DNA from 2 places in the Pseudoalteromonas sp. S4741 genome. Region 1 is predicted to be linked to the other one. Evidence: predicted binding sites of a transcription regulator. Region 1 holds the regulator's gene; the other holds the start of a gene.
What was found. Region 1 encodes FliA, which starts transcription of late flagellar genes. Its sites were predicted from a motif close to CTAAAGNTNNNNNNNNNNNNGCCGATA; they were not measured.
Positions count from the first base shown of each region.

Region 2: the regulator FliA is predicted to act here: its motif matches at 1,627-1,653, upstream of CWC30_RS15200 (VC2046/SO_2500 family protein).

Region 1 is NZ_PNCN01000035.1:26,097-29,520, forward strand. Features, by position in the region: gene CWC30_RS06750 (chemotaxis protein CheA) at 1-610, opposite strand, end outside; gene CWC30_RS06755 (protein phosphatase CheZ) at 625-1,392, opposite strand; gene cheY (chemotaxis response regulator CheY) at 1,409-1,792, opposite strand; gene CWC30_RS06765 (RNA polymerase sigma factor FliA) at 1,833-2,543, opposite strand; gene CWC30_RS06770 (MinD/ParA family ATP-binding protein) at 2,570-3,424, opposite strand, start outside; gene flhF (flagellar biosynthesis GTPase FlhF) at 3,423-3,424, opposite strand, start outside.
Region 2 is NZ_PNCN01000120.1:12,656-16,079, forward strand. Features, by position in the region: gene CWC30_RS15190 (YchJ family protein) at 7-483, shown strand; gene CWC30_RS15195 (DUF6172 family protein) at 550-852, opposite strand; gene CWC30_RS15200 (VC2046/SO_2500 family protein) at 1,065-1,592, opposite strand; tRNA gene CWC30_RS15205 (tRNA-Tyr) at 1,705-1,789, shown strand; gene CWC30_RS15210 (M48 family metallopeptidase) at 1,815-2,507, opposite strand; gene CWC30_RS15215 (PAS domain S-box protein) at 2,753-3,424, shown strand, end outside.

The DNA.
Region 1 (3,424 bases):
GAAGTTCATCAAGTAGGCTTTCGAATTCGTCTTCGGTTATTTCATCAACCTGAGACTCAGTACTGCTGCTATCTGGGCCGCTAAATAATTCATCAAAAGCAAACGGGTCTTCTATAGCATCGTTGCTCGGTTGCTCTGCAACTGGTTCAGGCTCTACCGATGGAGTTTCCACAGGAGCTATATCTTCAACCACAGAATCGCCGGCAAGCTCTTCTGCTGTCGGTGGCTGCCCAAGTTTGTGAAGTACAGCAAGTAATTCTGGATCCGCAGGCTCTGGCTGGTCACGATTTTTAATCGTGGCAAACATTTCATTAATGGTGTCCAGTGCTTGTAAAATCACATCCATTAATTCAGAGTTAACTGTTCTTACACCTTGGCGCAGTAAATCAAACACATTTTCAGCACCATGACATGCATCAACAAGCTCTGTCATAGCCAAAAAGCCAGCGCCACCCTTTACAGTGTGGAAACCGCGAAATATTGCGTTTAGTAGCTCAGTATCATCTGGGTTGTTTTCCAGTTCTACTAACTGTTCAGATAAAAGCTCAAGGATTTCTCCGGCCTCTACTAAAAAGTCTTGTAAAATATCTTCATCGACTTCAAAGCTCATGCAGTACTCCCCTATTAGAAGCCCAAACTTGATAATAGATCATCAACTTCATCTTGATCAGATACAACATCATTACGCGATTCTTTATCAATAATAGGCCCTTCGGGACCTGCTAGTGTTTGTGCAACAATGGGATCTTCTATTTTTTCTGGTTGTTCAGTTGGTTCAGCCTCACCACCTTGCGCTGCAAATGCAGTTAAAAGGTGAATTAAACTTTCTTCAACTTCACGGACAAGTTCAATAACACGGCGAATAACCTGACCGGTTAAATCTTGATAGTCTTGAGCCATCAGCACATTAGTCATCAGCATTTGTAACTCATCGGTTTTGTGATGAGAACTGCTCATAAACTTATCAATACTATGGCAAAGTGATTTAAACTCACCAAGCTCTATTTCGCGGTTCATTAAACGATCCCACGTTGGCTTGATATCAGCTATTTCGTCAGCGATTTCTTGTGCTAATGGTAAGCTTGCTTCAACCGCATCCATTGTCTTATTGGCTGCGTTTTCTGTCATTTCCATGACATAGTTAAGGCGTTTTTTTGCGTCAGGGATGGCATCAGTGGTAATGTCTGTTAAACGCGTGTCTAACTCGAAACTTTTTAAAGCTTCGTGCAGTTGACGAGTCAACTTTCCCACCTCAGCAAATAAATGTGATTGCTCTTGTGAAGCTGTTTCTAAAATTAACTGATTCGCTTTATCTTGCTCACCATTTTCTAAAAAAACAACTAACTGGCGAGCTTGTTCTAAAGTAATCTGAGGCGCAGCAGGTGCTGACATAAGCCTCTCCCTCTCATTAACCTAAGCGTTCGAACACTTTTTCTAATTTAGTTTTCAATGTACTTGCAGTAAATGGTTTAACAATATAACCATTAACACCTGCTTGGGCCGCAGCAATTATTTGTTCTTTTTTAGCTTCTGCTGTAACCATTAAAACAGGAATATGCTTTAATTTTTCATCCGCTCGAATTGCCCTTAAAAGATCAATACCTTGCATGCCTGGCATATTCCAATCTGTTACAACAAAATCAAACGCTTGATTTTGCAACATAGGCAAAGCAGTTGACCCGTCATCTGCTTCTTGAACATTGGTAAAACCTAAATCGCGCAACAGATTTTTAATAATACGTCTCATTGTTGAGAAATCATCAACAACAAGAATTTTAATGTTTTTATCCAAAACATCCTCCAGTGAGGCCTGAACCTTTATTTACTTACTTCTAGTTTATCCAGTCATTGATTTTTGCTTTAAGCTTAATCATCGCCTGACCATGTATCTGACTTACACGCGATTCACTTACATCGAGTATATGCCCAATTTCTTTTAAATTCATCTCATCGTTATAGTACAAAGAAAGCACCATTGCATCTTTCTCCGGTAACGACTTTATTGCACTGAGTAAAGACTCATTAAACCGTTCATTTTTAACATTATTAAACGGTTTGTCTAGTGCTAAATCTTGGCCATGGGGTGTAATCACATCGTCATCTATACCAAGGTCTTCAATGCCTAACACTTTGCTTACATTTACATCGTTTAAAATATGATGATACTCATTTAGCGAAATTTCAAGTTTTTCAGCAACTTCACTATCTTTAGGTTCACGGTTTAAACTGTTCTCAAGCGCAACAATAGTCTCTGCAACCAAACGGCTTTTTCTGTGAACTGAACGTGGAACCCAATCGCCTCGGCGCATTTCGTCTATCATCGCACCACGAATACGAATACCGGCGAAGGTTTCAAAACTTGCACCTTTGCTTGCATCAAAGTTTTTTGAAGCTTCAATTAAACCAATCATACCCGATTGAATTAAATCATCTAGCTGCACACTGGCCGGTAAACGAGCAATTAAATGGCACGCCACTTTTTTGACTAATGAGGCATGCTTTTCAACAATCATATTTAAATTCTGTGCTGACTGATATCCCATAACTCTATTCACCGGTATTGTCATTGTTAGTTACTAACTAGTTTCTCAATGAAAAACTCTAAATGACCCGAGGCTTGGCTAGGTGTTGGCCACTTAGCAATTTTTGTAGCCAGTGTTTTAAAAGCAATTGCAGCAGGCGACCCAGGAAAAATCTCAACAATTACTTTTTGGCGGCGCGTTGATTTGCGCATATTTTCATCATATGGAACCGTTGCAACCAACTCCATTGATATATCTAAAAATCGGTCGGTAACCTTTGAAAGTTTTGCAAACAATTCCTGCCCTTCGCGTAAACTGCGCACCATATTGGCAACAATTTTAAATTTATAAACGCCGTGCTCACGGCTAAGTACTTTAATTAAAGCATAGGCATCGGTAATTGATGTAGGCTCATCACATACCACCACAAGCACATCTTGCGCTGCGCGAGAAAAACTCAGCACCATATCGGAAATACCCGCAGCGGTATCAACAATTAAAATATCAAAGTCGGTGTTAAGTTCACTAAATGCACGAATAAGTCCAGCGTGCTCTGAGGGTGATAACTCAACCATACTTTGCGAACCCGATGTTGCAGGCACTATTTTTATGCCTGCGGGACCTTCGACTAAAATATCATCAAGTTCACATTCGCCCGATAAAACATGAGATAAATTACGCTCAACGCGCAGTCCAAGCATCACATCACAATTCGCTAATCCTAAATCAGCATCTAGTACAAGCACACGTTTGCCTTGTTGGCCTAACGCGATTGCTGTATTAAGGGATACGTTCGTTTTACCCACTCCACCTTTGCCGCCGGTGACAGCGATAACTTTTACGCCGTTATTATTATTCTTGCTCATTTTGCGAAGGCCGCTTGCTTGATCTAAAACTGTGTT
Region 2 (3,424 bases), on a different contig from region 1:
TTTATCATGACTTCTAACGCCCTATTATGTTTTTGTGGCAGTCAGCAACCTTATGCTGATTGCTGCGAGCCTTTTCATTTAAAAACCAAACAGCCACACACACCAGAGCAACTTATGCGTGCACGCTACAGTGCTTATGCTGTTAAAAACGCGGTTTTTGTTCGTGAAAGTTATGCAAAAGAAAAACAAGCTGAAAACTCAATTTCAGAAATTAAAGATTTTGCAAATAGTTGCCGTTTTATAAACTTAACCATATTAGACTCTGGTTATAATGATGAAACAGGGTTTGTTACATTTAAAGCTCACTACTTTTATCAAGATTTATATTGCGAGTTGGCAGAAAATTCAAGGTTTATTAAAGAAGATGGACAATGGCGATACCTTGATGGTGAGATTACACCGGTTGCCGATATTAAAGTAAAACGTAATGATACGTGCCCTTGCGGCAGTAATAAAAAGTATAAAAAGTGTCATAGTGTATAAATAACAGCTACAAAAAATGGGCCACAAGGCCCATTTTCAAAACTACACTAAACGCAAATTAGCGTTTTACTCGCCATCATCTTCATCGAAATCTTGACGCTGTGCAGGTCTTGCTAAAATCTCTAAGTAAAAAGAAGTTAAACCTTGCTTTTCAATTTCACTGATGTGATTGTTAATTTCAGCAACGTGAACCACTTGGGCTTCTTCAACCGTGTTACCAAACTTACAATCAAATGCCCAGTAGTCGGCATCAACAGGTAAAGTTTTATTACGTTCTCTTTTCAAATATTTTTTCACTTCATGCTTTGCAGCATCAACCATACGAGGGTATTTGATTTTCTCATGATTCAGCGTGAATGTTTTCTTCATTACGTTCCTAATTACCTTGGTTTAATGATAATGGCATTTAATGTCATACCATTTGCGCCATTATAGCAATTGCATTTAAATTTTGGATGCTTTTTTTATATTAAATCAGTTATTAAAATAAAGCATCTATAAAATCAATAGTTACTTTCTACTATAAACTCAGTTTATTACAATCAAATGGCATGTATAAAGCAGCAATTGAACACATATAATTAGGCACTAAACAAATGTAATGGCTGGTGGATAGCTTCATTTTGTAAATCATCATAAAATGCCACCGCATCCATTTGAGGGTTTGATAGCTCGGTGTTGGTATTTTGAATTCGTCGACGGACTGCTAGTTCACAGTTATCAATGACAGTCAGTGGAATGTGGTTTTTATCATCACGAATATTAAATGGCTCAGGCTTTAAGCACTGAGTTAACTTTATATCACTCATCCCTACAGCGCTTCCCATTTTTGCTAAAAGCTCTGTGTTATTTTTACCAATTAACATATTAAAGGTATCTGGCGCTAATGGCTGCTTTGGACCTGCGCCAAATTGTTTACGCAAAGCATCTTCATCAGCTTGATAATGCTTAGTGTCACTTTTGGGTAGGTGGAATTCACTAAAATCGAGTGCATCGTGAGAGAGCATTGCTAATAAAAGTGCAAACTCGCCTCGGCGGTTTTCGTGCACACTTTCGTTAAGCCTCGTTTTTAACTGGCTCTCCGTGATTAACAAATCACCAATCTGCATAGACTTTAGCCTATTTAACTAATTAATAAGTATTTATCGGCTAAATTTGAATTTTCTTTAGCTTTTTTCTTTACTTAAATAAGAAGTTTGCTATTATCTGCCGCGTTGCATTGGAGGGGTTCCCGAGCGGCCAAAGGGATCAGACTGTAAATCTGACGGCTCAGCCTTCGCTGGTTCGAATCCAGCTCCCTCCACCACTTCTCTTCTCTACATTATTTCTTTTTATTCAAATACCCACTGTAAACTCATACCATGATTGTTTAACCAGTTACTTGCTTGTTTATAATCTGAATAAAATAATCCCACACGTTGCCAAAATTGAGCGCTGTGATTTAAATATTTTAAATGTGCTAATTCATGAACAATCACGTAGTCAATGACCCATGTCGGTGCACTTGCCAAGTGTAAGTTGAAGGTTAGTTCACGCCTGCGATTACAACTACCCCAGCGACGTTTATACAATTGAATACGAATATTACTCGGTAGCTTTTCACCCATCAGCTGACAATAATCGTTAACTCGCATTTCAATATAACTTTCTAATTTCTCATGCAAAAACTGCTCTAGCAAACTTTGATACATTTGCGTTTGATGCTTTACACGTGAAGAAATACTCAGTAACAGCGTTTGGCTTTCATTGTGCTGCTGCCATTGAGTGCGTGCTGCGTTTTCAAATTGCACATTAACAGCTTCATTAAATAATTTAATACTCTGGGTTTTGAGTGGAAACTGTCGTGTATCGGCTTGAATTTGTTGCTTATGTAACTGAGCATCAATCCAGTCCTGTTTACTTAACAGCCATTCATTAATTTGTGTTTTCGTTACAAAATGGGGCGCATATACCGTAAGCTCACGTTGTGCGACTTTGATAGCCACTGTTTTTCTTCGCTTACTACGCTTTAAAGTGTAATCCAACAATGAATGCTGCCTATTTATAATTAACCACTGGGTTTTATTTTACCTTGTACCATAACGCCTAATCTATAAATAATCCCCACTAAATGCCATTTTAATAACAATGCATTTAGTGCTACTCAATAAATAGTATGGTTTAGAGCTTAAAACACTTACGTTACTTTTGTTATTTATAACTCAATACCTTGTGATTATTATTGTATTTTATATTAGACTGAATTTAAGAGTTATTATGTGAATGATTGATGTTAGCTAATTTTTTTATAAACGAACCAGATCCAAGCCTAATTATTAATGGTGTATACGACCCAAGTTTAGTGACATTATCTATACTCACCGCAATTTTTGCAGCTTATTTTTCTTTGCACGTTCTCGATTTAGCAAATAATACACATTTTAAATCTTATCGAAAGTTAGCCAATATAACCGCAGCCTTAGTCCTTGCCGGAGGGATCTGGAGCATGCACTTTATTGCAATGCTCGCATTTTCTTTGTGCACTACAATTGAATACGACCCCACACTCACTTTTGTATCGTTTATACCGGCTTTACTGGCATGTACCATTGCTTTTTCTTGTTTGAAAACATATAGCTCTCACCCTCGTATTATCAATTTAATTCTAAGCTCTCTTTTATTTGGCGCGGGTGTTGGTACCATGCATTACAGCGGTATGGCCGCGATGCAATTAAGTCCTTTACTTCGTTATGATCCAATATGGTTTGGCGCTTCAATTGTTGTTGCAGTGCTGCTGTCTTTTATAAGTCTTTATGCACGCTTTCATTTACCAGCACACTTTAAAAAATTAACGCCTGTGCATAATCGTATTATTTGTGCCCTTATTCTTGGCCTTGCCGTGGCTGGTATGCATTTTATGGGCATGGCCGCTACGCGATTTATTACAACAAGCCCGATAATT